DNA from 4 places in the Simplicispira sedimenti genome. Region 3 is predicted to be linked to each of the others. Evidence: predicted binding sites of a transcription regulator. Region 3 holds the regulator's gene; each other region holds the start of a gene.
What was found. Region 3 encodes sigma-54, which starts transcription at its own class of promoters, with help from an activator protein. Its sites were predicted from a motif close to TGGCANGNAANCTGCTTT; they were not measured.
Positions count from the first base shown of each region.

Region 1: a site for sigma-54 is predicted at 3,707-3,724, ahead of MJ602_RS09745 (ammonium transporter). Genes of this name have one in related genera too.
Region 2: a site for sigma-54 is predicted at 2,077-2,094, ahead of adh (aldehyde dehydrogenase). Genes of this name have one in related genera too.
Region 4: a site for sigma-54 is predicted at 2,629-2,646, ahead of MJ602_RS07320 ([protein-PII] uridylyltransferase). Genes of this name have one in related genera too.

Region 1 covers NZ_JAKVIJ010000007.1:146,007-153,548, forward strand. Annotated here, with positions in the region: gene MJ602_RS09720 (FAD assembly factor SdhE) at 1-24, shown strand, start outside; gene MJ602_RS09725 (citrate synthase) at 73-1,365, shown strand; gene rnk (nucleoside diphosphate kinase regulator) at 1,529-1,945, shown strand; gene MJ602_RS09735 (hypothetical protein) at 2,054-2,419, shown strand; gene MJ602_RS09740 (acyltransferase family protein) at 2,421-3,542, opposite strand; gene MJ602_RS09745 (ammonium transporter) at 3,796-4,998, shown strand; gene MJ602_RS09750 (tRNA dihydrouridine synthase) at 5,008-5,973, opposite strand; gene MJ602_RS09755 (hypothetical protein) at 6,172-6,687, shown strand; gene MJ602_RS09760 (methyltransferase) at 6,697-7,542, opposite strand, start outside.
Region 2 covers NZ_JAKVIJ010000008.1:101,522-109,063, reverse strand. Annotated here, with positions in the region: gene def (peptide deformylase) at 1-59, shown strand, start outside; gene MJ602_RS10485 (DUF779 domain-containing protein) at 47-415, opposite strand; gene adh (aldehyde dehydrogenase) at 487-2,007, opposite strand; gene MJ602_RS10475 (sigma-54-dependent Fis family transcriptional regulator) at 2,335-4,296, shown strand; gene MJ602_RS10470 (AI-2E family transporter) at 4,327-5,373, opposite strand; gene MJ602_RS10465 (2-oxoglutarate dehydrogenase E1 component) at 5,630-7,542, shown strand, end outside.
Region 3 covers NZ_JAKVIJ010000006.1:213,102-220,643, reverse strand. Annotated here, with positions in the region: gene MJ602_RS08980 (PsiF family protein) at 1-37, opposite strand, end outside; gene argS (arginine--tRNA ligase) at 152-1,849, shown strand; gene MJ602_RS08970 (SPOR domain-containing protein) at 1,864-2,496, shown strand; gene MJ602_RS08965 (thiol:disulfide interchange protein DsbA/DsbL) at 2,551-3,198, shown strand; gene lptA (lipopolysaccharide transport periplasmic protein LptA) at 3,420-4,043, shown strand; gene lptB (LPS export ABC transporter ATP-binding protein) at 4,055-4,822, shown strand; gene MJ602_RS08950 (RNA polymerase factor sigma-54) at 4,822-6,387, shown strand; gene MJ602_RS08945 (HupE/UreJ family protein) at 6,479-7,084, shown strand; gene MJ602_RS08940 (hydrogenase maturation nickel metallochaperone HypA/HybF) at 7,167-7,508, shown strand; gene hypB (hydrogenase nickel incorporation protein HypB) at 7,523-7,542, shown strand, end outside.
Region 4 covers NZ_JAKVIJ010000005.1:89,481-97,022, forward strand. Annotated here, with positions in the region: gene purL (phosphoribosylformylglycinamidine synthase) at 1-1,504, opposite strand, end outside; gene map (type I methionyl aminopeptidase) at 1,659-2,474, shown strand; gene MJ602_RS07320 ([protein-PII] uridylyltransferase) at 2,655-5,240, shown strand; gene MJ602_RS07325 (hypothetical protein) at 5,388-6,497, opposite strand; gene rng (ribonuclease G) at 6,630-7,542, opposite strand, start outside.

The DNA.
Region 1 (7,542 bases), on a different contig from region 3:
GACCCGCCGCTGGCACCGGCCTGAAGCCCTCCACGCCCCTCTCTCTTCGGTCATCTCAACAAGGACGCAACAATGAAGCTCGCTGACAACAAAGCCACCCTGTCGTTCAGTAACGGCAGCCCCAGCGTGGAACTGCCGGTGTACCAGGGCAGCATCGGCCCGGATGTGATCGACATCCGCAAGCTGTACGCCCAAACCGGCATGTTCACCTACGACCCTGGCTTCCTGTCCACGGCATCGTGCCAGTCCGCCATCACCTACATTGACGGCGACAAGGGTGAGCTGCTGTACCGCGGTTATCCCATCGAGCAACTGGCCACCAAGTGCGATTACCTGGACACCTGCTACCTGCTGCTCAAGGGTGAGTTGCCCGACGAGGGACAGCGCACCGACTTCCACAAGCGTGTGATCAATCACACCATGGTCAACGAGCAGATGCAGTTCTTCCTGCGTGGCTTCCGTCGCGATGCCCACCCCATGGCCGTGCTGACCGGTCTGGTGGGCGCTCTGTCGGCCTTCTACCACGACAGCACCGACATCAACAACCCGCAGCACCGCGACATCGCCGCAATCCGCCTGATCGCCAAGATGCCCACGCTGGTGGCCATGGCGTACAAGTACGGCAAGGGCGAGCCCTACATGTACCCCCGCAACGACCTGTCCTACGCAGGCAACTTCCTGCGCATGATGTTCGGCACGCCTTGCGAGGACTACAAGGTGAATCCGGTCATCGAAAAGGCCATGGACCGCATCTTCATCCTGCACGCAGACCACGAGCAGAATGCCTCCACCTCTACCGTGCGCCTGTGCGGCTCGTCCGGCACCAACCCGTTTGCGGCCATCGCCGCCGGCGTGGCCTGCCTGTGGGGCCCTGCCCACGGGGGTGCCAACGAAGCCTGCCTGAACATGCTGGAAGAAATCCAGGCCATGGGCGGCGTGGCCAAGGTGGGCGAATTCATGGAGAAGGTCAAGGACAAGAACTCCGGCGTCAAGCTGATGGGCTTCGGTCACCGCGTGTACAAGAACTACGACCCGCGCGCCAAGCTCATGCAGGAAACCTGCAATGAAGTGTTGGCCGAACTGGGCCTGGAAAAGGACCCCCTGTTCGCACTGGCCAAGCAGCTCGAAAAGATTGCCCTGGAAGACGACTACTTCGTGCAGCGCAAGCTCTACCCGAACGTGGACTTCTACTCCGGCATCGTGCAGCGCGCCATCGGCATCCCGGTGAACCTGTTCACCGGCATCTTTGCCCTGGCCCGTACCGTGGGCTGGATCGCACAGCTCAACGAAATGATCAGCGACCCCGAGTACAAGATCGGCCGCCCGCGCCAGCTGTTCACCGGCTCGCCCCGCCGCGACATCTGATCGCACTCCAGGTCTGCAGCGCGGCGCGTCGCAGACCTGTCCACAACCCGCCTGCCCGGCGGGTTTTTTCTTTTTCAAGCCACCCAACGCCGCATACCCATGAGCGGCAGTGCGGGATTCCCCATGCACTACAGTGGCGCCCTTTGATCCTTCGGAGCTGGCCATGGCATCCAAGAAACCCCAGATCATTCTTTCTTCGCTCGACCTGGATCGCATCGAGGCCCTGCTGGCGGCCATTCCAGCCAGCGTTTTCCCCGGCAAGGCAGACCTGCAGTCCGAACTGGACCGCGCCGACGTCGTGGCACCCGAGGAAATCCCGCCGAACGTGGTGACGATGAATTCCACCGTCCAGTTCACCATCGCGGAGACGGGCAAGGATTTCTGCCTGACCCTGGTGTACCCACGTGACATGGATGGCAGTGCCGACCGTGTGTCGATCTTCGCCCCTGTGGGCAGCGCGTTGCTGGGCCTGTCGGTGGGGGATGAACTGGCCTGGCCTGGCCCGGGTGGCAAGAGCATGACCGTCAAGGTCAAGTCCATCATCTACCAGCCCGAGAGCGCTGGCGAGTTGCACCGCTGATTGAAGCCTGCGCAGGCGCTGGGGCCGCTGTGTGACATTGTTCCTGTGCAAAAGTCTCCGCTTGGAGCGACAATCGCGCCCATGCACCTCCCTTGCCCGCCAGAGTCCATGCAAGACCCAAGCTTCGATCCCAACTCCACCAGCGCATTTCAGCGCCGCATGGAGCGGGCGCCGGAGTGGTTTTGCTCGTTTCTGGCAGGCAACCACCGCGAGAAGAACCGTCTGCGCGGTGAAATGGCCGTCATGCGCGGCTCTGTGGTGTGGCTGGTGCGCCAACGTCGGCTGGGCCGCTGGAGCCCCGAAGACCGCGCTCACCTGCGCCAGGTGATGCGCTCTGCATCGTCTGTCAGCCCCTACCTGATCATCTGGGTGGTGCCGGGTTCCATGCTGCTGCTGCCGTTCATGGCCTGGTTCATCGACATGCGGCGCAAGGGTCGGCAAACACCGGGTTTTGCCGACCACGACCACCCCTGACTCACCACAGCGCCTCGACCTGCAGCACCAGCAGCCCAAGGCCCAGCATGCCGGCCTGCCAGCGCAATGCCTGCATCCAGGTCGGTGCAGGCTGCTCCACCCAGCGGAACATCAGGCGCCCGGCCACCAGCGACAGTACGAACGCCAGCCCCATGCCCAAGGCATTGGGCACGGGCTGGGTGGGCCAGGCCTGCGCAAACGCGGCGTTGACCAGCAGGCAGACCGGAAAGTGGACCAGAAAGACCGAGTAGGACATCCGGCCCACACGCTGCAAGCCCCTGGCCCATGCCCCCGCAGGCCACTGCGGCACCTGGCGCAGCAACACCGCCAAGGTCAAAGCGGTGACGGCAGCCAGCGCAATCCGGCTGCGATAGTCCCATGCCAGGGCCGCCACTGCCAGGGCAGCCATGAGCCCCCACCACCACGCCGGACGCAGTGAACGCACGGCCCAGCACGCCAGCATGCCCAGGCCATAGGCGCCAAAGAAATACAGTCCCCACACATCCAGCTCGGGCTGGAGGTTGGCCCAGAACAGCGACGCGGCCACGCCCGCCAGCACCACCGCCTGTACGGCCCGTGCCTGCACCACCGGGGGCATCTGGGACAGCGCCGTGCGCACGCCCGCCAGCACGAGCACGGTACCCGCAAACAGTTGGAAATCGATGGCCACGTACCACACCCCGGCCGAGAGCGCCTCCTCTCCCACCAGGTCCTGCAGCAACAGCACATGCGCCAGCAATTGCGGCCACCGGGGAGCATCGGGGACACTGGGATGCTCCAGCCACGGCCGCACCAGCGCCGCCGCCGCCATGGCCACCGCCAGCGCCGCTGCCAGCGGAATCATCAAGCGCACGAAGCGCTTGCCGATCTGCGCGGCCGCGCTGTCAAACCGCACCCAACCCTGCGGCGCCAGGCTGCTGGCGGCCAGATAGCCCCCTAGCACCAGAAACACCTGCACCGCCAGGCGCGCATGGTCATAGAGCCAGGCGATCAGATTCGGCGCCAGCGGCAAAGCCACATCGGACATGGGACCGTAAAACGCCAGGTGGTGCCAGACGATGGCGATGCAGGCCGCGCCCTTGAGGGTGTCAATCCAAGGGGCGCGCGAAACCGGTTTTTGCATACAGACAGCACAAGGCCGCAGCAGCCATCAGACCCTGCGGCATCAAAATATTTATGTAAAAACGCATTCTAACGCTTGTCTGTATTGCGTAAGCAGCTATTGTTTTTATAGCAACCTGGGACAGCACCAAGCCAGTGCTGTTGTCCACAGCTCATTCCCAAGCGTGGCGCATATTTTGCTTTATCCCGGTGCATTCAGGCTGCGGGCACCGCCCGCGCACCACAACGGATCAATTTCGACCCCACTGACCACCATGGATTCACTCAAACAGGGCGCGGACACCCTTTTCATCCTCCTGGGCGCCATCATGGTGCTTGCCATGCACGCTGGCTTTGCCTTTCTGGAACTGGGCACGGTGCGCAAAAAGAACCAGGTCAACGCACTCGTCAAGATCCTGGTGGACTTCTCCGTTTCCACCGTCGCCTACTTTGCCCTGGGCTACAGCGTGGCCTACGGCAGCCACTTCTTTGTGGGCGCCGAAAGCCTGGCGCAGCTCAATGGCTACGCGCTGGTCAAATTCTTCTTCCTGCTGACCTTTGCTGCGGCCATTCCCGCCATCATCTCCGGCGGCATCGCCGAACGCGCCAAGTTCTGGCCGCAACTGATGGCAACGGCCGTCATCGTGGGCCTGGTGTACCCCTTCTTCGAGGGCATTGCCTGGAACCAACATTTCGGTGTGCAGGCCTGGATCAAGGCGTTGACGGGCGAGGAGTTCCACGACTTTGCCGGTTCCGTGGTGGTGCATGCGGTGGGTGGCTGGATCGCGCTGCCCGCTGTGCTGCTGCTGGGCTCGCGCTCCAACCGCTACCGCAAGGACGGCGCGATCTCGGCCCACCCGCCCTCCAGCATCCCGTTCCTGGCGCTGGGCGCCTGGGTGCTCGTGGTGGGCTGGTTTGGCTTCAACGTGATGAGCGCGCAGACGCTGGACAAGGTCTCGGGCCTGGTGGCCGTGAACTCCCTCATGGCCATGGTGGGCGGGACGCTGACCGCCCTGCTGCTGGGCAGGAACGACCCCGGCTTCGTCCACAACGGGCCCTTGGCGGGCCTGGTGGCCGTGTGCGCAGGCTCCGACCTGATGCACCCGTTGGGCGCCCTCGTCGTGGGCGCCGTGGCCGGGGCCATCTTTGTGGTCATGTTCACCCTCACGCAAAACCGCTGGAAGATCGACGACGTGCTGGGCGTGTGGCCGCTGCACGGGCTGTGCGGCACCTGGGGTGGCCTGGCGGCTGGCATTTTCGGCAGCAAGGCGCTGGGAGGCCTGGGCGGTGTAGCCTTCACCGGGCAGCTCATCGGCACGCTGATGGGCGTGTCCTGGGCCCTGCTGGGCGGAGCGCTGGTGTACGGGGCACTCAAGGCCACCGTAGGCCTGCGCCTGTCGCAGGAGGAAGAATACGACGGCGCCGACCTGTCCATCCACAAGATCAGCGCCACGCCCGACCGTGAGGTGAGCTGGTAAGCCCCGCTGCTACGCGCTGCCCTGTCCTGGCAGCGCATCCAGCCACAGGCTGATGGCATGCTGGTCGGTCAGCGTGCGCACCTGCTGGTAGGCCTGCTCGGCCTCAGGAAAGCGGCGGCGCAGCAGGTTGAGCCACTGCTTGAGGCGACCCGCGCGCTGGTTGGGCTCCAGGCGTTCGCAGACCTGGCGCCAGAAGTCCTGCAGGTGCGGCACCAGCATGGGCCAGTCCACCACATCCTGGCCCGACAGGCCTGCATCCTGGGCGCGCAGGGCCCGCGCCAGCCCCGGATCGGCCACGATGCCGCGGCCCAGCATCAGCGCCGTACAGCCAGACACGGCACGGCAGCGCAGGGCGTCTTCCACGGTCCAGATCTCGCCATTGGCCACCACGGGCACGGCCACCGCTTCGCGGATGGCGGGGATGTGTTCCCAGTAGGCCGGGGGCCGGTAGCCATCAAGCTTGGTGCGCGCGTGCACCACGATCTCACAGGCCCCGCTGTCGGCCATGGCCTGGGCACAGGCCACAGCCAGGCGGGCATCGTGGTAGCCCAGGCGCATCTTGGCCGACACGGGCAGGTGCGCAGGCACGGCCCGGCGCACCGCAGTCACCACGGCGGCAATGCGCTCGGGTTCCTGCAGCAGCGCAGCACCACCCCCGTGGCGGTTGACCGTCTTGGCCGGGCAACCGAAGTTCAGGTCGATGCCCTCGGGGCCCAACGAGGCCAGGTGGGCTGCGTTGTCGGCCATGCAGGCGGGGTCGGAGCCCAGCAACTGCGCCCGCACGGGCACGCCGCTGAGGGTACGACCGCCGGTCTGCAGTTCAGGCACATGGCGCAGAAACACCCGGTCGGGCAGCAGCGTGCCGGTTACGCGGATGAACTCAGACACGCAACGATCCACCCCACCAATGCGGGTGAGCACGTCGCGCAGCACAAAGTCGAGCAGGCCCTCCATGGGCGCCAACAGCAGGCTCATGGCTGTACGCGCACGGCTGCGCGGGGTGCAGGCGGCAAGAAAATCAAAGCCAAATACGCCTTCAGGGCAATGAATACAAGCGTCATAAGCTATACATTTTATAGCAATCACAAAACCCGCCGTGGCGAGCACGGGTGTTCATCAAGGCGTCACGCGCCGCGGTTCCAATGCGGGCTTGACCTCCAGACGCTCTGCCCCATGTTGCTGCTCAAAACCGACAAAGCCCGCCAGGAACTCATGCCCGGTGTTCGCACCCTGAGCCTGCGCGAGCGCTCGCTGCTCCTGCTGGCCGATGCCAAGCCCATGCAGGAGCTGCAGGCCATGTACCACGGTGAGGGAAGCCGGATTGTGGACGAACTGATGCGCGCGGGCTATCTGCGCCACCCCAGCCCCACTGCGTCCACCAACGACGAACCGCCCGCAAGCCAGGCGCTGCCCCTGCCCCGCTCGCGTGTGCCGCTGCGTTCACTGGCGGGCACCCGCATGTACCTGTTCGACATCTGCGAGCGCATGTTCGCTCGCCGCAACCCCGACCTGGCCCAGCAGTTCCACACGGCCCTGCGCGACGCCAAGGACCGCTGGAGCATGCTGGATGTGGGCGAGGCCATGCTCGAAGAAGTGGGCTACCTGGCCGGCACTGAACGCGCTGCCGCTATCCGCGAGCACATGAACCAGTTGCTGCCCCTGGCGCACGAAGAGGCGCTGGCGGCCTGAGCGCCAACGCTAGGCTGCCCCCAGGCGCCACAGCGATGTAACCTCGGCGGCGCGTGCCGCGTGCAGCGGGTCACTGGCATCCTGGGCCTTGCCGTGGCGCGGGCGCACGTCTTCACGGCCCAGCACGCGCAGGCCCGCCGCCGCGATCCAATCGAGCAACTGGGCGCGGGTGCGCAGGCCCAGGTGTTCGGCCAGGTCGGACAGGATGAGCCAGCCCTCGCCACCCTCTTCCAGGTGCTGCGCCAGCCCGGCCAGAAAGCCGCGCAGCATGCGGCTGTCCTCGTCGTACACGGCCTGCTCGATGGCAGACACGGGCCGAGCGGGCAGCCAGGGCGGGTTGCACACCACCAGGGGGGCGCGGCCGGGCGGAAACAGGTCGGCCTGCAACAACTCCACCCGCTCTTGCAGACCCAGGCGCTGCAGGTTGTCCTGCGCACAGGCCAGCGCACGGGGCGCCAGTTCGGTGGCCACCACGCGGCGCACGCCTCGGCGTGCCAACACGGCCGCCAGCACGCCGGTGCCGGTACCGATGTCAAACGCCAGTGCCTGGCTGGGCAGGGGCTGGCGCGCCACCAGGTCCAGGTACTCCCCACGCACGGGCGAGAACACCCCGTAGTGCGGATGGATACGGTTGTGCGGCGCGGCGCCCAGCGCGGCAATCTCCACGCCCTTCTTGCGCCATTCATGCGCGCCCACGATGCCCAGCAGCTCACGCAGCGACACCACGCTGGGCGTGCCATCGGCCGGGCCCCAGGCCTCGGTACAGGCCACGCGCCAGTCGGGCGCACGGCGCAGGGCGATGCTGTAGTCCCCCTCCAGCGCAATGAGCAGCGCGCCCAGCGTGCGTGCGCGCTG
Region 2 (7,542 bases), on a different contig from region 3:
CGCAGTTTGGGTTCACTGAGGTGCTGTTCCCGGAAATGGCGTCCGTTCAGGACGACTGATCTTGCAGTTCTTGCCACTCCTGCGCACTGTAGGCGCGGGAGCCGGTGACAAAGCTGACCCCTTCCGGGCCTTCGAGTGAGAAGCTTGCGCCGCTGCCCTGGGTGACGTCTATGACCAGTTGGCGCTGCTTCAGATGCTCCCACTGGCTTTCGCTCACGTAAAAAGGACAGCCGCCAATCGTTCCGATGAGCAAGTCATAGCGGCCGGGCGAGAGCTCGCCTTCCAGGTAGCACATGGGGCTGCTGCCATCGCAGCAACCGTGCGATTGGTAAAACATCAGCGGCGCTCCGTGCTGATCTCTGAGCTTTTCAATCAAGGCCAGGGCTTGCGGGGTAGCAACAACGCGTTCGACCATCCTGGTGCTCCTTTGAAAAAAATGGGGCGATCCGCAGACCGCCCCATGAGAACGTGGCTAATCGATAGTCCTCAGAAGAAGCCCAGAGCCTTGGGGCTGTAGCTCACCAGCAGGTTCTTGGTCTGCTGGTAGTGGTTCAGCATGACCTTGTGCGTTTCGCGACCGATGCCCGACTCTTTGTATCCCCCGAAGGCAGCGTGCGCCGGGTAGGCGTGGTAGCAGTTGGTCCAAACACGGCCCGCCTGGATGCCACGGCCCATACGATAGGCGCGGCTGCCGTCACGCGACCAGACACCTGCGCCCAGACCGTACAAGGTGTCGTTGGCAATGGCCAGGGCTTCGGCTTCGTCCTTGAAGGTGGTCACAGCCAGCACGGGGCCGAAGATCTCTTCCTGGAAGATGCGCATCTTGTTGTGGCCCTTGAACAGGGTCGGCTCGATGTAATAGCCGCCCGCCAGGTCGCCTGGCAGTTGAGCACGCTTGCCGCCCGTGAGCACCTGTGCGCCTTCTTCCTTGCCCAGGCTCAGGTAGCTTTCGATCTTCTTCATTTGCTCGACCGAGGCTTGTGCGCCCATCATGCTGTCGGTGTCCAGTGGGCTGCCTTGCTTGATGGCGCGTACGCGCGCCAGTGCGCGATCCATGAACTTGTCGTAAATCGACTCTTGGATGAGCGCGCGCGAGGGGCAGGTGCAGACCTCGCCCTGGTTGAAGGCGAACAACACCAAGCCTTCGATGGCTTTGTCGAAGAATTCGTCATCGGCATCGGCCACATCGGCAAAGAAGATGTTGGGCGACTTGCCACCCAGTTCCAGCGTGGCCGGAATCAGGTTGTTGGCGGCAGCCTGGGCAATCACCTTGCCGGTGGCGGTGGAGCCGGTGAAGGCGATCTTGGCGATACGGCGGCTCGAAGCCAGCGGCATGCCTGCCTCACGGCCATAGCCGTTGACGATGTTGACAACACCGGCAGGCAGCAGGTCGGCGATCAATTCGATGAGCACCAGGATCGAGATGGGCGTGGACTCGGCCGGCTTGAGGATCACGCAGTTGCCTGCAGCCAGCGCAGGCGCAAGCTTCCAGGCTGCCATCAGGATGGGAAAGTTCCATGGAATGATCTGCCCGACCACACCCAGAGGCTCGTGGAAGTGGTAAGCCACCGTGTCGGCATCGATCTCGCTCAGGCTGCCTTCCTGTGAGCGCAGGCAACCTGCGAAGTAACGGAAGTGGTCCACGGTGAGTGGGATGTCGGCGTTCAGCGTCTCGCGGATGGCCTTGCCGTTGTCCACGGTTTCTGCATAGGCCAGTTTTTCCAGGTTTTGCTCGATGCGATCGGCAATCTTGAGCAGTAGGTTGGCGCGGTCGGCTGCCGGAGTGCGCCCCCATTGCGGCGCGGCTGCGTGGGCGGCGTCCAGGGCCAGCTCAATATCCTCGGCCGTGGAGCGTGCAGCCTGGGTGTATGCCTTGCCGGTGATGGGGGTGAGCACATCGAAATACGTTCCCTTGACCGGTGGGACGAACTTGCCACCGATGAAATTGTCGTAGCGGGCCTTGTATTGGACCTTGGCATCGGGGGAACCGGGGGGGGCGTACAGCATCGGAAGTCTCCTTGTGGATTGAATGAAAAATCAACCCGCCGCATTGTTTGCACGGCGTGTCGGTCTTCCATTGCAGGATGCGTGCCACCCCGTGTTGCCGTTTCTTGCACCCGAATCGGCGTCGCGGGCATGCCAAGGTGTTTCACCGGGCTGTGCCACTGTGTCGGCCTGTTGCGCACACTGTGCCAAAACGGCACAGTGCAACGGGTTTTTGCGCTGAAGTACACCTGCCGACTGGCGCACAATGGACACATCGCCTCCTTGCCATGGGGCGATGCCGGAGGCGGCGCACCCGCCCCGAGCACTGAACACAGGAGACAAATGGCCATGCCTTCCTCTGTCTACTCGGAACGTACGGTTCCAGCCGCGTTGCGCCGTGCCCGCTGGCATTTGATGAGTGCTGGTGCCTTGCCACCGGATCTGATACCTGCAGAGCTGCAGCGCTCTTGGCTGCGCAGTTGGGATGCAGGGCTGCAGCCTTGCGGTCGCACACCAGGCGCACCGCATGCCTCTGGAGCGCAACTGGCCAGGGCCCTGGAGCAGCAGCGCGAACTGGTTGCCTACGCCCGGCCCGTGATGGAGTTTCTGCTGGAGCAAACCCGTGAAACCGACAGCATGGTGGTACTGGCCGGCACCGATGGAATGCTCCTGCATGCCTCAGGCGATCCCCAGTTCATGGGCCGTGCCGAGCGGGTGGCGTTGCGCCCCGGCGCCACCTGGAGCGAGCAGTATCGCGGCACCAATGCGATCGGCACGGCACTGACCGATGACCGTGCCCTTGTGGTGCACGCGCAGGAGCATTTTCTGGAGCGCAATGGGTTTTTGACCTGTGCAGCGGCTCCGATCCATGCGGCCGATGGACGGTTGCTGGGGGTGCTTGATGTCTCTGGTGACCATCGGGGCTACCACCGGCACACCTTGGCTCTGGTGCGTTCGGCGGTGCGGATGATTGAGCACCGTTTGTTCGACACAAGGCACGACCCGCGCCACTGGAGCGGGCTGCGCCTGCGCCTGCATGCGCAGCCAGAGGGGCTGGGTACGGTCACTGAAGGTTTGTTGGCCGTGCGTGAAGATGAGCTGCTGGTGGGCGCCAGTGTCACGGCGCTTCAACTGCTGGGTTTGCAATGGAGCGACCTGGGTGCTGTGCGGATTGAGCAGGTGCTGGTGGAATCCATGCACCAGTTGCTGGAGTGGTGTCAGCGGTCACCGGCAGTGGCGCGGGTGGTGCATACCGTGGCGGGTCACACCTTGTGGGTCAAGACAGAAGCCGGCCGGGTCCTCCAGGGATCATTCAGCAACTCGCAGGTGCACAAGGACACTGCGGCTGTGCCAGAGGATGCGTTGGCACGCATTGATACGGGTGACGCCACGCTGCGCTCTGCGATCGCCCGTGCCCGCAAGGTGGTAGACAAGCCCATCCCCTTGTTGTTGCAGGGTGAGTCGGGCGTGGGCAAAGAAGTCTTTGCGCGAGCGCTGCACCAGAGCGGGCCGCGCCAGCACAAGCCCTTTGTTGCCGTCAACTGCGCGGCTTTGCCGGAATCGCTGATAGAAGCGGAGCTGTTTGGCTACCAGTCCGGCGCTTTCACTGGCGCTCGGCGAGAGGGGGCGCCAGGGCGCGTCCGTGAGGCCGATGGCGGAACCTTGTTCTTGGATGAAATCGGTGACATGCCGCTGTCTCTGCAGGCGCGCTTGTTGCGTGTACTGCAAGACCGCGAGGTGACGCCCTTGGGGGGGGGCAAGCCCATAGCCGTCGATTTTGCGCTGGTCTGTGCAACCCACCGTCACCTTCCGCGTGAGATCCAGGAGGGGCGTTTTCGCGAGGACCTGTACTACCGCCTCAACGGCCTGACACTGTGTCTGCCCGCACTGCGCGAGAGAACTGACTTCGATCACCTTCTCGACAGCCACTTGCAGAATCTCATGCCGCACAGGCCTTTGACCGTCGCCACGGAGTTGCGCCAGCGGTTGCGCTCGTACCCCTGGCCCGGCAACGTGCGCCAGTTGGCCAGCGCCTTGCGTACCGCGTGTGCATTGTTGGACGCACAGGAGAGCGTGATCGACTGGCACCACCTGCCCGACGACCTGGCACTGGACCTGCGCTCCCAGTCCACGGCGGGGCCGTCGGCATCTCAGGTCGAATTGCCCAGCGACCTGCGCACGCTCTCACACCAAAGCATTGCGCGGGCGCTGCAGTCGTGCGCCGGTAACCATTCGGAAGCTGCTCGCATACTGGGCATTGGCCGTAGCACTCTGTATCGAAAACTACGCGAGATGGGCATGGCCCACTGAAAACCGGTATGGAAGCTGCTCGGCTTGGCCTTATGGGTTCTTCGGCGTGGCCAGGTCCCAGCAGGCCATGAACAGTGCTGCAATCACCGGCCCAATGACAAAACCATTGATGCCGAACAGCGTCATGCCCCCCAGCGTGGAAATCAGAACCACGTAGTCGGGCATCTTGGTGTCCTTGCCCACGAGCAAGGGGCGCAGCAGGTTGTCCACCAGGCCGATCACCCCCACGCCAAAAGCGGTCAGCACGCCCGCCTGCCACAACGCTCCCGTGGCCAAAAAATAGATGGCTACTGGCCCCCAGATCAGGCCTGCTCCCACGGCAGGCAAGAGAGAGAGGAAGGCCATCAGCACACCCCACAATACTGGTGCCTGGATGCCCAGCACCCAGAAGATGAATCCGCCCAGCATGCCCTGCGCTGCCGCCACCATCAGGTTGCCCTTGAGTGTGGCCCGGATCACCGTGATGAACTTGGCGCTGAGGTCGCGTTTGTGCTGCTCCTCCAGCGGTATGGCGCGGTGGATGCGTCTTCCCAGCGCAGGGCCATCGCGCAGCAGGAAGAACAACAGATACATCATGACGCCAAAACCCACGGCGAATTGCAGGGTGTTCTGTCCGATGTTCAGGGCCTGGGTGGCAATCACTTGGCCTGCCTGCACCGAGAATGCCGACAGCTTATGCTGTACCGCAGCCACACTGGTCAGTTCCAACCGGTCGAGCATGCTCACCAGCCAACTGGGCAGCGCCGCAATGACCTGTTCCAAGTAGGCGCCAAAGTTCAATTGGCCTGAACGTAGGCGCTCATAGATGTGTGTGGCTTCCTGGATCAGCGAAATTCCGATCAGGGTCAGTGGAAGAATCACGACCACCAGGCACAGCAGCAGCGTGGCCAGCGCCGCCCGGTTTGGCTTGCCAGGCATGCGCAGCAACATGCGCCGATGCAAGGGCATGAACAGGATGGCCAAGGCCACCCCCCAGAAAACCGCTTCGTAGTAAGGCCAAAGAATGGCACCGAACGCCAGCGACACGGCGATCAGCAGAAACACAAAAGTCTTGTTCTGCAGTGTGGGAGTGTTCATGGACAGCGCAGTCTGTTGAAACAATACGCGAATGTACGTTACCCCGATGTCTGTGATCCGGCTCGGCGCGCGTGTGCTGTTTCGCATGTCGCGATAGGAAAAAACCACAAGCGTCCTGGGGCGAACAGTGGCACAATCGCGTCCGTACTCGGCCCTTCCCCAGCCACAGTCGCATCCGCCAACCGGTTCAGCCGTGTCGCGGAAGGTTTTTTCAACCAGCTAATGTCTCCCCAAGGGAGACGGAGGTCAGCGGAACATGAGCGATACGACATCCGTCTATCAAGCCTACCAAGGCAACACCTACCTCTTCGGCGGCAACGCGCCCTATGTCGAAGAGATGTACGAAAACTATCTGGCCAATCCAGGCAGCGTGCCTGACACTTGGCGCGAGTACTTCGATGCGCTGCAGCATGTGCCTGCCGTCGATGGCACCAATGCCCGTGACGTGCCCCACATGCCCGTCATCAATGCCTTTGCCGAGCGTGCCAAGGCCGGTGGAACCAAGGTGGTGGTGGCCAGCGAAGACGCTGAGATGGGCCGCAAGCGCACAGCCGTTCAGCAGCTGATTGCCGCTTACCGCAACGTAGGCCAGCGCTGGGCCGATCTGGACCCCCTCAAGCGCACCGAGCGCCCCGCGATTCCTGAATTGGAGCCTTCGTTCTACGGCTTCAGCGATGCCGACCAGGAAACGGTGTTCGACACGAGCAACACCTTTTTTGGCAAGGACAAGATGCCGCTGCGCGAACTCATCAACGCGCTGCACGAAACCTACTGCGGCACCCTGGGTGCCGAGTTCATGTACACCTCCGACCAGGCGGAAAAGCGCTGGTGGCAGCAAAAACTGGAGTCCATCCGCAGCAAGCCCCAATTCAGCGCCGAGAAGAAAAAGCAGATCCTCGATCGCCTGACCGCCGCAGAAGGCCTGGAACGCTTCCTGCACACCAAGTATGTGGGTCAGAAGCGCTTTTCGCTCGAAGGTGGCGAGAGCTTCATCGCCGCCATGGACGAGCTGATCCGGCAGGCTGGCGCCAAGGGCGTGCAGGAAATCGTGATCGGCATGGCCCACCGTGGCCGCCTGAACGTGCTGGTCAACACCCTGGGCAAGATGCCTGCGGACCTGTTTGCCGAGTTCGACCACACAGCCCCTGAAGACCTGCCCGCAGGTGACGTGAAATACCACCAGGGCTTCAGCTCCGACGTTTCCACCCCTGGCGGCCCGGTGCACCTGAGTCTGGCGTTCAACCCCTCCCATCTGGAAATCGTCAACCCCGTGGTCGAAGGATCCGCTCGCGCCCGCATGGACCGCCGTGGCGACACCCTGGGTGGCCAGGTGCTGCCTGTGCTGGTGCACGGCGACGCCGCCTTTGGCGGCCAGGGTGTCAACCAGGAAACCCTCTGCCTGGCGCAGACCCGTGGCTACACCACTGGCGGTACGGTGCATCTGATCATCAACAACCAGATCGGTTTCACCACCTCCGACCCGCGCGACATGCGCTCCAGCACCTTCTGTACCGACATCGTCAAGATGGTCGAGTCCCCGGTGCTGCATGTCAATGGCGATGATCCCGAAGCCGTGGTGCTGGCTGCCCAGCTGGCCCTGGAATACCGCATGGAGTTCCGCCAGGATGTGGTGGTGGACATCACCTGCTTCCGCAAGTTGGGCCATAACGAACAGGATACGCCTGCGCTGACCCAGCCCCTGATGTACAAGAAGATTGCGGCCCACCCCGGAACGCGCAAGCTCTATGGCGACAAGCTGATTACGCAGGGCGTGCTGTCCGCCGAAGGTCCTGACGAAATGGTCAAGGCCTACCGCGCTGCCATGGACGCGGGCAAGCACACGGTCGATCCGGTGCTGACCAACTTCAAGAGCAAGTACGCCGTGGACTGGAGTCCGTTCCTGGGCAAGAAGTGGACCGACGCTGGCGATACCGCAATTCCCCTGACCGAATGGAAGCGCCTGGCGGAAAAGCTCACCACGCTGCCCGACACCGTGACCCCGCACCAATTGGTGAAAAAGGTCTATGACGACCGCGCCGCGATGGGCCGGGGAGAGATCCCCGTGGACTGGGGCATGGGTGAGCACATGGCCTTTGCCTCCCTGGTGGCCAGTGGCTACCCCGTGCGCCTGTCGGGCGAGGACTGCGGCCGTGGCACCTTCACGCACCG
Region 3 (7,542 bases):
AAAGGGCCAGTGCACTGAACGTAACAAGCTGCTTCATGGGTTCTCCAGGGTGGTGAAAAGGGCTGGCGAAATTCCAACACACAAGCGCCCTGCGCACAACGCATGGCGAGGCGGGCGTGGGCTGGGCGCCACGGCCCCGTAAAATCCCGCGATGCTTTCCGTCAAGACCGAATTGCTCGCCGCCCTGGCGGCCGAGCTGGAACAACTTTCCCCCGGCGCAGGCGCCAAGGCGGCGTTCGAGTCGCCCAAGGTCGCCGCGCATGGCGACTTTGCCTGCACTGCGGCCATGCAACTGGCCAAGCCGCTCAAGCTCAACCCCCGTGCCCTGGGCGAGCAGCTCAAGGCCGCGCTGGAGGCCACACCCGCCTACCAGCGCTGGGTGGACGCCATCGAGATCGCCGGCCCTGGGTTCCTGAACATCCGCCTCAAGCCTGCTGCCAAGCAGGAGGTGGTGCGTGAGGTGCTGGCCGCAGGCGATGGTTACGGCTGCCAGCCTGCGCGCGGTGAGCGCGTGCTGGTGGAATTCGTCTCCGCCAACCCCACGGGCCCGCTGCACGTCGGCCATGGCCGCCAGGCCGCCATTGGCGACGCCATCAGCAACCTGTTCGCCACGCAGGGCTGGAGCGTGCACCGCGAGTTCTATTACAACGACGCAGGCGTGCAGATCGACACCCTCACCAAGAGCACGCAACTGCGCGCCAAGGGCTTCAAGCCCGGCGACGACTGCTGGCCCACCGACAGCGACAACCCGCTGGCCAAGAACTTCTACAACGGCGACTACATCGCCGACATCGCCGAGGCCTTCAAGGCCAAGGCCACCGTGAAGGCCGACGACCGCGAATTCACGGCCAACGGCGATGTGGAGGACTACGACAACATCCGTCAGTTTGCCGTGGCCTACCTGCGCAACGAGCAGGACAAGGACCTGCAGGCCTTCAATCTGCACTTCGACGAGTACTACCTCGAATCCAGCCTCTACACCAGCGGCCGTGTAGAGGCCACGGTCAACAAGCTCATCGCGGGCGGCCATACCTACGAGCAGGACGGCGCGCTGTGGCTCAAGAGCACGGACTACGGTGACGACAAGGACCGCGTCATGCGCAAGGGCGACGGCACCTACACCTACTTCGTGCCCGACGTGGCCTACCACATCACCAAGTGGGAACGCGGCTATTCCAAGGTCGTCAACATCCAGGGCACGGACCACCACGGCACCATCGCGCGCGTGCGCGCCGGCCTGCAGGCAGCCAACGTGGGCATTCCGCAGGGCTACCCGGACTACGTACTGCACACCATGGTGCGGGTGGTCAAGGGCGGCGAAGAGGTCAAGATCAGCAAGCGTGCGGGCAGCTACGTCACGCTGCGTGATTTGATCGAATGGACCAGCAAGGATGCGGTGCGCTTCTTTCTGCTCTCGCGCAAGCCCGACACCGAATACACCTTCGACGTCGATCTGGCGGTGCAGCAGAACAACGACAACCCGGTGTACTACGTGCAGTACGCGCATGCGCGCATCTGCTCGGTGCTCACGGCCTGGGGAGGCGACGTGGCCGGTCTGCAGGACGCGGACCTGTCGGCGCTCGACGGCCCGCAGGCCCAGGCGCTGATGCTGCAACTGGCCAAGTACCCGGCCATGCTCACGGCCGCCACCGAGGGCGAGGCGCCGCACGACGTGACTTTCTACCTGCGTGACCTGGCGGCCAGCTACCACAGCTACTACGACGCCGAGCGCATCCTGGTGGACGACGAAACCGTCAAGCGCGCGCGCCTGGCGCTCATCGCAGCCACCGCGCAGGTATTGCACAATGGACTGGCGGTGCTGGGCGTATCGGCCCCCCGCAGAATGTGAGTGGTAACTGACTTATGAAATCCCAACACCGGGGCGGAACCATTGTCGGCTTCATCGTCGGCCTGATCGTGGGCCTGGGCGCTGCCCTGGCGGTGGCCGTGTACGTGACCAAGGTGCCCGTGCCCTTCATGAACAAGGGCGCGGTGCGCAACGGCGACAACGACGAGGCCGAGGCGCGCAAGAACCGCGACTGGAACGTCAACGCCCCCCTGGCCGGCAAGACGCCTGCCAAGGTGACCGCGCCGCCCGCTTCGGCTGCGGCCTCCGGTGCCGTGGGGGCGGCGCCCGATGCGCGGCAGGCTGCCGCTTCTGCCGCCAAGCCCGCCGCCAGCAAGGCCGAGGGCAAGCCCGGTGCCGATCCGCTGGGGGATCTGGCCAGCGCCCGCGCGGCTGCCGCCGGGCAGGTGGACCCCTTTGATTACTACGTGCAGGCAGGTGCTTTCCGCAACCAGCAGGACGCCGATGCACAGCGCGCCAAGCTGGCCATGCTGGGCTGGGAGGCGCGTGTGAGTGAACGCGAGCAGAATGGCCGCAATGTGTACCGCGTGCGCATCGGGCCGTTTGCCAAGCGCGACGATGCCGATCAGCTCAAGGAAAAACTGGCGGGCGCGGGGGTCGAGTCGGCCCTGGTGCGGGTGCAGCGCTGAACTTTTGCCTGCCCCCTTGCTCCCACCCCCACCTGTCATTGGAGAACCATGGATATGAAACGACGCAGCTTCACCCTTTCTGCCGCATCGGCACTGGCCGCTTCCAGCCTGGCCTTGCCCGTGTGGGCCCAGGCCCAGCCGAAGGAAGGCAAGGACTACACCCGCCTGGGCAAGCCCGTGGCCACCGACGCGCCCGCAGGCAAGGTCGAGGTGATCGAGTTCTTCTGGTACAACTGCGGCCACTGCAACACCTTTGAGCCGGTGTTCGAGTCCTGGGCCAAGGGTGCCGAGGCCAAGGGCGTGGTCGCGCGCCGTGTGCCCGTGGCATTCAATGCCAGCTTTGTACCGCAGCAAAAGCTCTTCTATGCGCTGCAGGGCATGGGCAAGGTGGCAGAGATCCATCCGCGCGTGTTCCGTGCCATTCACGTCGAGAAAATCAATCTCTCCAAGGAAGATGCCATCATGGCCTGGATGGCCAAGCAGCCCGGCATCGACATGGCCAAGTTCAAGGAAATGTACGCTTCCTTCAACGTCGCCAGCCAGGCACAGCGGGCCGCGCAATTGCAGGAGGCCTACGGGGTCGAAGGCACGCCGTCCATGGGCGTGGCGGGTCGGTTCTATACCGACGGCACCATGGCAGGCAGCCTGAATGCGGTGCTGCAGGTGGTGGACCACCTGGTCGCCGTGTCCCGCAAGGGCTGACGCGCTACCCCCCCCGGTTTCCAGCGCCGGATTCCGTGGGTTCTGCGTCCCGGCCCCACGGGCCGGGGCTACAATGCTTGCAAGATTCGTGCCCTGCACAATATTTGCATGCCCCTGCGCGGCATGTCTGACAGGAAAGCCGCATGGACATTCGTTTTTTGACCCGCCCCGGCCGTACGACCACGGTACGGGCCCGGCGTGCATGGGCCGCAGCCCTGCTGATGGCTGCCGCCCTGGGCGGCTCCGTGCCTGCCCTGGCCGAAAAGGCCGATCGCAACAAGCCCATGAACATCGAGGCCGATGCGCTGCGCCACGACGACCTCAAGCAAACCAGCGTGTTCACCGGCCGGGTGGTCATGACCAAGGGTAGCATCGTGCTGCGTGGTGCGCGCCTGGAAGTGCGCCAGGACGCCCAGGGCTTCCAGTTCGGTACCGTCAGCGCCGAGCCCGGGCAGCGCGCCTTTTTCCGCCAGCGGCGTGACGTGGCGCCGGGCGCTCCCGAGGAGTACATCGAGGGCGAGGGCGAAGTCATCGAATACGACGGCCGCAACGACGCAGTGCGTTTCGTGCGCCGCGCCGAACTGCGTCGCCTGCGCGGCACGGCGGTCAGCGATGAGATCACGGGCGCCGTCATCGTCTATAACAACCTGACCGACGTGTTCACCGTCGATGGCCAGAAGGCCGCGCCCAACGCGGCAGGCGACGGCCCGGCACCGGGCGGGCGTGTGCGTGCCGTGCTCTCGCCCAAGGAGCCACCTGCCGGGGCCGCGTCGGCCCCGGTGCAGGAACCTGCCAGCGCCAGCCCGGCCCTGCGGCCCAGCAGCACGCTGGGCGGCACGCGGTGAACGGGGGCGGCATGGAGCACAACGAACCCGCAGCGGCGAACAGCCGGCTGGAAGTGCTGCACCTGGCCAAGGCCTATGGCAGCCGCAAGGTGGTCAAGGATGTCTCGCTCACCGTGCAAAAGGGCGAGGTCGTCGGTCTGCTCGGCCCCAACGGTGCGGGCAAGACCACCTCGTTCTACATGATCGTCGGCCTGGTGCGCAGCGACGCCGGCGACATCCGCATCGACGGCCAGTCGGTTGCACACATGCCCATCCACCGGCGCTCGCGCCTGGGGCTGTCGTACCTGCCGCAGGAGGCGTCGATCTTTCGCAAGCTCAGCGTGCAAGAGAACGTGCGCGCCGTTCTGGAGCTCCAGCGCGACGCCCAGGGCCAACCACTCAGCAATGCGGTGATCGAGGAACGCCTCACGGCGCTGCTGCAGGAGCTGCGCGTGGACCACCTGCGCGAATCGCCCGCCATGGCCCTGTCGGGCGGAGAGCGGCGCCGCGTGGAGATCGCACGCGCCCTGGCCACGCAGCCGCGTTTCATTCTGTTGGACGAGCCCTTTGCCGGCATCGACCCGATCGCGGTGATCGAGATCCAGCGCATCATCGGCTTTCTCAAGGAGCGCGGCATCGGTGTGCTCATCACCGACCACAACGTGCGCGAGACGCTGGGCATTTGTGACCACGCCTTCATCATCAGCGACGGGCATGTGCTGGCCCAGGGCACACCGTCCGAGATCGTGGACAACGCCGAGGTGCGCCGCGTGTACCTTGGCGAACACTTCAGGATGTGATGAAGCCAGGGCTCTCGCTCCGCGTATCGCAGCACCTGGCGCTGACGCCGCAATTGCAGCAGTCCATCCGGCTGCTGCAACTGTCCACCCAGGAGCTGTCGCAAGAGATCGAGCAGATGCTCGACGAGAACCCATTCCTGGAACGTTCCAGCGACGAGGCCGAGCGCGAGGCCTTTGGCCTGAGTCAGGCCGACATGCCTGCGCAACGGGACGATGCCACCGCCGATGCTGCTATTATTTCAGGAGCTGCTGGCGCAGATACAGCAAGCGCAGAGGGCCAAAATGATGCCGAAACTTCCGTCCTGGGTGAAGAACCCGGCTGGGAGGGCGACGGCACCACCGAGATCGCTCCCGACGACAGCGAATGGGGCGGTGACGCCCCAGCGCGCCAGCAAGGCGCTGCTGCCGATGAGGACACCGACGCCACGGAATGGGTGCACACCCAGGAATCCCTCACCGAGCATCTGCACCGCCAGGCCCTGGCGCTGCGCCTGTCCGACGTGGACAGGGCGGCGCTGCGCTTTCTCATCGAATCGCTGACCGAAGACGGCTACCTTGAAGACCCGATCGAGACCCTGGCCCAGGGGCTGGCGGGCACGGACGACCCGGAGCAACTGGATGAACTGGTGCACCACTTCACGGTGGCGCTGCGTCTGTTGCAAAGCCTGGAGCCCACCGGCGTGGGCGCGCGCAACCTGGCCGAATGCCTGGGCCTGCAACTGCGCGCGCTGTTGCAGGAGGGCGCGGCCGACGCCGAGACCGTGCAGGCGGCCCTGTGCATCTGCGGCCAGTCGCTGGACCTGCTGGCGCGGCGCGACGTGCGCCGCCTGGTGCAGCTGTGCGGCTGCAGCGAGGAACGCACCCGTGCCGCGATGGCGCTGATCACCCGGCTGGAGCCGCGCCCAGGCCGGCGCTTTGCCGATGTGGAGCGCAACGCCGTGGTGCCCGACGTGCTTGTCACGCGCAGCGGTCGCAGTGGGCAGAACTTTGTGGTGCAGCTCAACCCCGAGGTCATGCCCAAGCTGCGCGTGCACGACGTGTACGCGGGCGCCTTGCGCGGCCACCGCGGGGGCGAAGGCCACCAGGCGCTGCAACAGCGCTTGCAGGAGGCGCGCTGGTTCATCAAGAACATCCAGCAGCGCTTTGACACCATCCTGCGCGTTTCGCGCGCCATCGTCGAGCGGCAGAAGAACTTCTTCGTGCATGGCGAGCTGGCCATGCGCCCGCTGGTACTGCGCGACATTGCCGATGAGCTGGGCCTGCACGAATCGACCATCTCGCGCGTGACCACGGCCAAGTACATGGCCACGCCGCAGGGCACGTTCGAACTGAAATATTTCTTCGGCTCGGGCCTGGGCACCGACACGGGCGGCAACGCCTCCAGCACGGCGGTGCGCGCACTCATCAAGCAGTTCATCGCCGCCGAAAGCCCCGCCAAGCCCCTGTCCGACAGCCAACTGGCCGACATGCTCAAGGAGCAGGGCATCGAGTGCGCGCGCCGCACCGTCGCCAAATACCGCGAGGCGCTGCGCATTCCGGTCGCCACGCTGCGCAAGGCGTTGTAATCTTCGGCTCTGTGCCCCGCCGGCCGGCGCGGGCGCTGAAACAACGCCGGGGTGTTTCCCGCCCCCCGATGGCCTCGGCCAGGAGATGGACATGCGACGCGACTGCCTTGGTGCCATGGTTTTGCCGATGTGGGGGCTCTGCATGGTCGCGGGGTCCGCCCACGCCCATGGGGGCCCGGGGCCTGCCCAGGCCGCCACGTGGTTCAGCGGCCTGGTCCATCCGGTGCTGGGCGCCGACCATTTGCTGGCGATGCTGGCCGTGGGGCTGTGGTCCGCCGCGGCTCCCGCGCGGCGCCGCTGGCAGGCGCCCGCCCTCTTCGTCTCCACCATGCTGCTGGGCGCGCTGGCGGCGGGCTGGGGGGCCAGGGGGCCCGCTGGCGGGCTGGAGGCCGCCATCGCCGCGAGCGTCGCCGCGCTGGGCGTGCTGCTGCTGGGCCGCGCGGTGCTTCCCCGCGCCTGGTGCATGGGCCTGGTCGCTGCCGCCGCGCTGCTGCATGGCATGGCCCATGGGCTGGAGTGGGACCCTGCCACCCCCTGGCTGGCTTACGGCGCGGGCTTCACCCTGACGACGGCGCTGCTGCACCTCGGCGGCCTGGGGCTGGGCCTGGCGCTGCAGCGCATGCATGCAGCATGGCTGCGCGTGGCCGGAATGGGAATCGGCGGCGCCGGCCTGGCCATGCTGCTGGCGCGCGCTTGAGCCATGTACGTCCCTGCACATGCCCCGGGTACGGCGCACAGGCGGCCGGGCCTGGGCGGTGCGCAATGCGGGGAGCAGGTCCGTGCATGAGCTGAGCCTGGCCGGTGGCATCCTGCAGGTGGTGGAAGACGCGGCGGCGCGCGAGGCCTTTGCGCGCGTGCTGCAATTGCGCCTGGAAGTGGGCCGGCTCGCTGGGGTGGAAGTGCCGGCGTTGCGCTTTGCGCTGGACGCCATCGCCCCGGGAACCCTGCTCGAAGGGGCGCAAGTCCTCATCGACGAGCCGCCCGGCCGTGCCTGGTGCCCGGGCTGCGGTGCCGCGGTGGAGATCGTGCAGCGCGGCGATGCCTGCCCCGCCTGCGGCGGCTACGGGCTCGCCCCCCAGGGTGGGGACGCATTGCGCGTGCTGGAGATGCAGGTGGCATAGAAAGGAAGCCGAACATGTGTGTCGTGTGTGGATG
Region 4 (7,542 bases), on a different contig from region 3:
TGTCCGTGCCCAGCGCCCAGCAGTGGTTGATGACCTCCTGCGCGCGGCGCTCGATCTCGGGGTTGCCGCGCTGCACGGAGTCGAAATCCAGCTCCGCCGCGTTCTGGCCCGTGGCCATGGAGCTGGCCGCGCCGCCGCCCATGCCGATGCGCATGCCAGGGCCGCCCAGCTGCACCAGCAGCGTGCCGGCGGGGAATTCGATCTTCTGCGTGAGCCGGGCGTCGATGCTGCCCAGCCCGCCCGCGATCATGATGGGCTTGTGGTAACCGCGCGCCACGCCCGCCACGGTCTGCTCGTACTCGCGGAAGTAGCCCGCCAGGTTGGGCCGGCCGAACTCGTTGTTGAACGCGGCGCCGCCCAGCGGCCCCTCGGTCATGATCTGCAGCGGGCTGGCGATGTGCTCGGGCTTGCCGCCGGGCTGGTCACTCAGGCCGCCCCATAGCTTGGAAACCGTGAAGCCCGTCAGGCCCGCCTTGGGCTCGGAACCGCGCCCGGTGGCGCCCTCGTCGCGGATCTCGCCGCCCGCGCCGGTGGAGGCGCCGGGGAAGGGCGAAATCGCCGTGGGGTGGTTGTGCGTTTCCACCTTCATCAGCACATGCTGCGGAACGCTCTCTTTTTGATAGCTACTGGCGCTTACCCCTTGTGCGCCAGAGGCCATTTTTGCCACAAAGCGCTCGACCTGGTGGCCTTCCATCACCGAGGCGTTGTCGGAGTACGCCACCACGGTGTGCTGCGGGCTAGTCTGGTGCGTGTGGCGGATCATGCCGAACAGGCTTTTCTCCTGCGCCACGCCGTCGATGGTGAACTGGGCGTTGAAGATCTTGTGGCGGCAGTGCTCGCTGTTGGCCTGCGCGAACATCATCAGCTCCACGTCGGTGGGGTTGCGCTTGAGCCCCTGGAAGGCGTTGACGAGGTAGTCGATCTCATCGTCGGCCAGCGCCAGGCCCCATTGGGTGTTGGCGGCCTCCAGCGCGGCGCGGCCGCCGGCCAGCACGTCCACATGCTCCATGGGCTGGGGCGGCAATTCGGAGAACAGGGCCTGCGCGTCGGCCAGGTCGAACAGCACCGACTCGGTCATGCGGTCGTGCAAGAGCGCGGCCACCTGGGCCAGTTGCTCTTGCGACAGCGTGGGGCGGCTCAGCAGGCCGTGCTGCATCTGCACGCGGTATTCCACGGCACGTTCCACACGGCGCACCTGCAGGCCGCAGTTGCGCGCAATGTCGGTGGCCTTGGAGGCCCAGGGCGACACCGTGCCCAGGCGCGGCGTGACGACGATGGCGGCGCCATCCAGCGGGCCCTGGTACGGGTCGCCGTAGGTCAGCAGCGCGGCCAGGCGCTGGTGCTGCTCGGGCGTGGGGGGGGCATCCGTGGCCACCAGGTGCACGAAGCGCGCCGCAATGGCGGCAATCTTCGGGTGGATGGCTTCGAGTGCGGGCTGGAGTTGCTGGGCGCGAAAGGGGCTGAGGGCGTTGCCGCCCGCAATCGTGGTCAGGTGCAAGGTCACTTTGACGGCCTGGGTGGGTGGTGTGGGAGAGGAGGCGCCTGCAGGCAGGCGGTTTTGCGGCGTTGCCACGGGAACCCGCGATTTTACCGGGCGGTGCGAAGGGCTTGGGGCCGACACCAGCGTATCGCACGGGCCGATGGGATAATCCTGCCGCATGAGCATCACCATCAAAGACGCCGAGGGCATCGCTGGCATGCGCAAGGCCTGCCGCCTCGCCTCGGAAGTTCTGGACTACATCGCCCCGCACATCAAGCCGGGCATCACCACCGCTGAGATCGACCGCCTGGGCGCCGAGTGCATGGCCCGCCAGGGCACGCGCTCGGCCACCATTGGCTACCAGCCGCCGGGCTACCCGGCCTACCCGGCCTCGCTGTGCACCTCGGTCAACCATGTGGTGTGCCATGGCATTCCCAACGACAAGCCGCTCAAGAAAGGCGACATCGTCAACGTGGACGTCACCGTCATCACCGACGAGGGCTGGTACGGTGACAACAGCCGCATGTACCTGATCGGCGAATGTTCCATCGCCGCCAAGCGCCTGTGCGCCATCACCTTCGAGGCCATGTGGCACGGTATCGTGCAGGTCAGGCCCGGCGCACGCCTTGGCGACATTGGCCATGCGATCCAGAAGTTCGCTGAAGGGCACGGTTTTTCCATCGTGCGCGAATTCTGCGGCCATGGCATCGGCAAGAACTTCCACGAAGAACCGCAGGTGCTGCACTACGGCCGCCCCGGCACGCTCGAAGAGCTCAAGCCCGGCATGGTGTTCACCATCGAGCCCATGATCAACGCCGGGCGCCGTGACATCAAGGAACTGGGCAATGACGGCTGGACCATCGTCACCAAGGACCACAGCCTGTCGGCCCAGTGGGAGCACACGGTGCTGGTCACGCCCACGGGCTACGAGGTGATGACGCTTTCCGAGGGCTCGCCTGCACTCCCCTCCTTCGTTACAGCCACAGCGACCTGAAATGCCCCCCCCTGAGCCGCTTCGCGTCTTCCCCCCAGGGGGACGCCCCCAGTGCGGCGGGGCGGCCCTTGCACGGGGGCTGCTGGCCCGGGCCGCGCCGGTATCAAGCTTAGGGGGCGGCATGCAACGCGGTGGAGTCCCCGAAACGAAATATGTGCATGGATATTGCTTGGTGAGGCCATGACCGAACTCCAAGCCCTGCGCGACACCTACCGCCAACACAAAGCCACCCTGCTGGCCAGCCTGCAGGCCCAGGGCGCATCGACCCGTGGCATCCATGTGCTGCTGCGCAAGTTCTCGCGACTGGCCGACGGGTTGCTCACCACCCTGTGGCAGCGCGCCGGTCTGCCGCCCGGCCTGACCCTGGCCGCCGTGGGCGGCTTTGGGCGCGAGCAGTTGTTTCCGCACTCCGACATCGATGTGCTGGTGCTGCTGCCCACCGACCTGCCCGCACCGGACACGGTGCGCGAGCAGGTGGAGGCCTTCATCCGCAGTTGCTGGGATGCCGGGCTGGAGATCGGCTCCAGCGTGCGCAGCGTGGAAGAATGCCTGAGCGAGGCCGCCAATGATGTGACGGTGCAGACCTCACTGCTCGAAGCACGGCGCATTTGCGGCGACGCCGCCCTGTTTGCACGCTTTGAGCACCAATTTGGTGCACAGCTCGACCCGCACGCCTTTCTGGTGGCCAAGACGCTGGAGATGCGCCAGCGCCACACCAAGCACGAAAACACCCCTTACGCGCTGGAGCCCAACTGCAAGGAGTCGCCCGGCGGCCTGCGCGACCTGCACCTGATCCTGTGGGTGGCCCGTGCCGCAGGCCTGGGCAAGCGCTGGGACGAGCTGGCCCACAGCGGCCTGGCCACACCGTACGAGGTGCGCCAGATCCAGCGCAACGAGGCACTGCTGTTTCTCATTCGCGCACGCCTGCACGCCATGGCCGGGCGACGCGAAGACCGGCTGGTGTTCGACCTGCAGACCGCCGTGGCCGAATCCTTTGGCTACCGCTCGCAAACCCCCGAGGGCGCGCGCTTTCCGCTGCGCGCCAGCGAGACGCTGATGCGGCGCTACTACTGGGCGGCCAAGGCGGTCACGCAACTGAGCCAGATCCTGTTGCTCAACATCGAAGAACGCCTGAACCCGCCCACGCAGTCGCCCCAGCCCATCAACGCGCGCTTTCTGGACAAGAACGGCCTGATCGAGGTGGCCAGCGACGACCTGTACCAGCGCAACCCGCACGCCATCCTTGAGACCTTTCTGCTCTACCAAAGCTCCACCGGGCTGCAGAACCTCTCGGCGCGCACGCTGCGCGCGCTCTACAACGCGCGCGGCGTGATGGACGCTGCCTTCCGGCGCGACCCGGTGAACCGCGCCGCCTTCCTGCGCATCCTGCAGCAGCCCTCGGGCATCACGCACGCCATGCGGCTGATGAACCAGACCTCGGTGCTCGGGCGCTACCTCTGGCCGTTCCGGCGCATCGTCGGGCAGATGCAGCACGACCTGTTCCACGCCTACACCGTGGACCAGCACATCCTCATGGTGCTGCGCAATGTGCGGCGCTTCTTCATTGCCGAACATGCGCACGAGTACCCGTTCTGCTCGCAGCTCGCGGGCGGCTGGGACAAGCCCTGGGTGCTGTTCGTGGCCGCGCTGTTCCACGACATCGGCAAGGGGCGCGGCGGCGACCATTCGCAGATCGGCGCCATGGAGGCGCGGCGCTTCTGCCGCCAGCACGGCGTGACGCGCGAAGACGCCAAGCTCATCGAATTCCTGGTGCGCGAGCACCTCACCATGAGCAACGTGGCGCAGAAGCAGGACCTGTCGGACCCCGACGTGATCACCGCCTTCGCCCAGCGCGTGGGCAACGAGCGCTACCTCACGGCGCTGTACCTGCTCACCGTGGCCGACATCCGGGGCACCAGCCCCAAGGTGTGGAATGCCTGGAAGGGCAAGCTGCTCGAAGACCTGTACCGCGCCACGCTGCGCGTGCTGGGCGGCCGGGCACCCGACGCACAGGCCATGATCGAAGCGCGCAAGCGCGAGGCCCTGGTGCTGCTGGCCCTGAGCGCCCTGCCCTTCGAGGCGCACAAGAAGTTGTGGGACACACTGGACGTGAGCTATTTCATGCGCCACGAGGCCGCCGACATCGCCTGGCACACGCGCCACCTGTCACGCCACGTGGGCACGCAGCAGCCTGTGGTGCGGGCGCGCCAGTCGCTGGCTGGCGAAGGCTTGCAGGTGCTGGTGTACGCACCCGACCAGAGCGATCTGTTCGCACGCATCTGCGGCTACTTTGACCGCGCGGGCTTCTCCATCCTGGATGCGCGCGTGCACACGGCCCACAACGGCTATGCGCTGGACACCTTCCAGGTCGTCAGCGCCACACTGCAGGGCCACTACCGCGAACTCACGCACATGGTGGAGAACGACCTCAGCCACGCCATCGTGCAGGGCGGACCCCTGCCCGAGCCTGGGCGCAAGCGGGTGTCACGCCGCGTCAAGAGCTTCCCCATCACCCCCCGCGTGACGCTGCGCCCCGACGAAAAGGCGCAACGCTGGCTGCTGGGCATCTCGGCCAGCGACCGCGCGGGCCTGCTCTACCTCGTGGCACGGGTGCTGGCACGGCACAACCTGAGCGTACAACTGGCCAAGGTCAGTACCCTGGGCGAGCGTGTGGAAGACACCTTCCTCATCCAGGGCGCCGAGCTGCAGAACAACCAGCGCCAGATCGAGATCGAGACCGAAGTGCTGGAGGCGCTGGCTGCTTGATGCGCAGGGACGGCGCTAGGGCCTGTTCACACTATTTTTACCAGATGCGTTGCGATCAAAAAGGGCCAGGCGCAAGATGCCAAACCCACGCCTAGATTGGCGCGGTTTGCACCGTGTTCGCACTGGTAATAATAGTGTGAACAGTCCCTAAGGCTGTACCAGCCCGTCCATGCGCACCACCTCGAAATTGCGGCCGGCCACCTGGCGCAGCTCGGACACCAGGCGGTCGTTGTTCCAGCGCTCATCCGGTGCACCACTGAGATACCAGTTCGAGCCGTTGTCCGCGACCATCATTCCGTAGGTCTTGAGGGCCGTGAGGATGGCGCGGGTTTCGCTCGAATAGCCCGCCGGAATGGCATAGCTGGCCTTCAGGCGCACGCGCATGCCCATGGGCGGCAGATCGGGGCTGGTGTTGCTCGACGCCCAGTGCGTGGCAGGCGGTACATAGGCGCGGCGCGTGCGGCTGACCGTGAAACGCAGCGCGTGGCGTATGCCACCCGGGCCCAGCGAGGCCTCGTCGTAACGCACCAGCCCCGGAAAGATGGGTAGGCCCGCCGCATCGGCGCTGGTCCAGCGCGGCTGCGCCGTCGGGCGCACGTTGTTGCTGTCGAGGTGGAACACGGCGCCACCCGATGCGCGCCAACTGCCGTCGGGCTGGGGGTAGCTGTTGCCGGTTTCGTACAAGCGGTTGTTGTCGCGGTCGATGACGATCACATGCCTGTCGCCGCTGCTGGCCGGGCCGCCCTCGATGGGCGCGTTGGGCGGAAACGGATAGGGGCCCGGGTCACTCTCCGAGGCGTAGTCGGTGAACTGCACTGCCACGCGCGCCTGCGTGCCCGCCACCACCACATAGGGAATGCCAATGGGTTGCCCCTGGTACAGCCCCGCACCAAAGTCAGGATGCAGACCCCGGTCCAGGCCGATGCTGGCAATCAGCGCGTCGGAATTCGGATCGATGGACTGGGCGCTGATGTCCGCATTCCATGCGTTGCTGGCAGGAAATGGCACGGCGCCGTTGAGCGATGCCCCCACCCCCAGCGCTGCGGCCCGCAGATCGCCATAGGTCACGCCCGCAGGCGCCACAGGCCCTGGCGGATTGGTCGGCACCGTCGGCCCCGGAGCCGCAGGCGACTGCGGCGCCGCATCCTCGCTCCCCCCTCCACAACCAGCGAGCACCGCCCCAAGGCAGAGCCATGCAAGGTATTGGGGCAGGCAGCGCCAGCGCTGAACGGTGGGGGATGCGAAAATCTGCGTCACGGTGCACTCCTGAACGAACGGGCAGTGTGCCGCAAACCAGCCCCGCTGCGTAGGTGCTGCGCGCGTGCAAATTGTGCAAAAGCGTTTCAGCACCGGAGCGCAGAACCGGTCGCCTCGCCTGGAGCAGCAGCGCTACAACAGCACGATGTCGTACTGCTCTTGCCCCATGGACGCCTCGGCCTGGAGCGAAATGGGCTTGCGGATGAAATCCGACAACCCGGCCAGGTGCGTGCTTTCCTCGTCCAGCAGCAGCTCGATCACCTGGGGCGCGGCCACCACGCGGAACTCGCGCGGGTTGAACTGGCGGGCTTCGCGCAGGATCTCGCGCAGGATATCGTAGGCCACGCTGCGCACCGTGCGCACCGCACCCCGGCCCTGGCAGCAGGGGCAGGGTTCACAGAGCATGTGGGCCAGCGATTCGCGCGTGCGCTTGCGCGTCATCTCCAGCAGGCCCAGTTGCGAGAAGCCCCCGGCCATGGTCTTGACGCGGTCACGTGCCAGGTGCTTGCGCAGTTCGGCCAGCACGGCGCTCTGGTGGTCTTCACGCGCCATGTCGATGAAGTCCACGATGATGATGCCGCCCAGGTTGCGCAGGCGCAATTGGCGGGCTATGGAGCCCGCCGCCTCCAGGTTGGTCTTGAAGATGGTGTCGTCGAAGTTGCGCGCGCCCACGTAGCCGCCGGTGTTCACGTCGATGGTGGTGAGCGCCTCGGTCTGGTCAATGATGAGGTAGCCGCCGGACTTCAGATCGACACGCCGGCCCAGCGCGCGGGTGATTTCCTCGTCGATGGCAAAGAGGTCGAAAATCGGCCGCTCGCCTTTGTAGTGCTGCAGCTTGGCCGCCGCCTGGGGCATGAATTCCTGGCCAAAGGCACGCAGGCGATGGAACTGCTCCATCGAGTCGATGCGTATGCTCTGCGTGTGCTCTCCGACCAGATCGCGCAGCACGCGCTGCAGCAGGTCCAGGTCCTGGTGCAGCAGCGAGCCTGCACTCTGGCGCAGCGCCGCCTCCTTGGTGCGCGCCCAGGTCTTGCGCAGGTAGGCA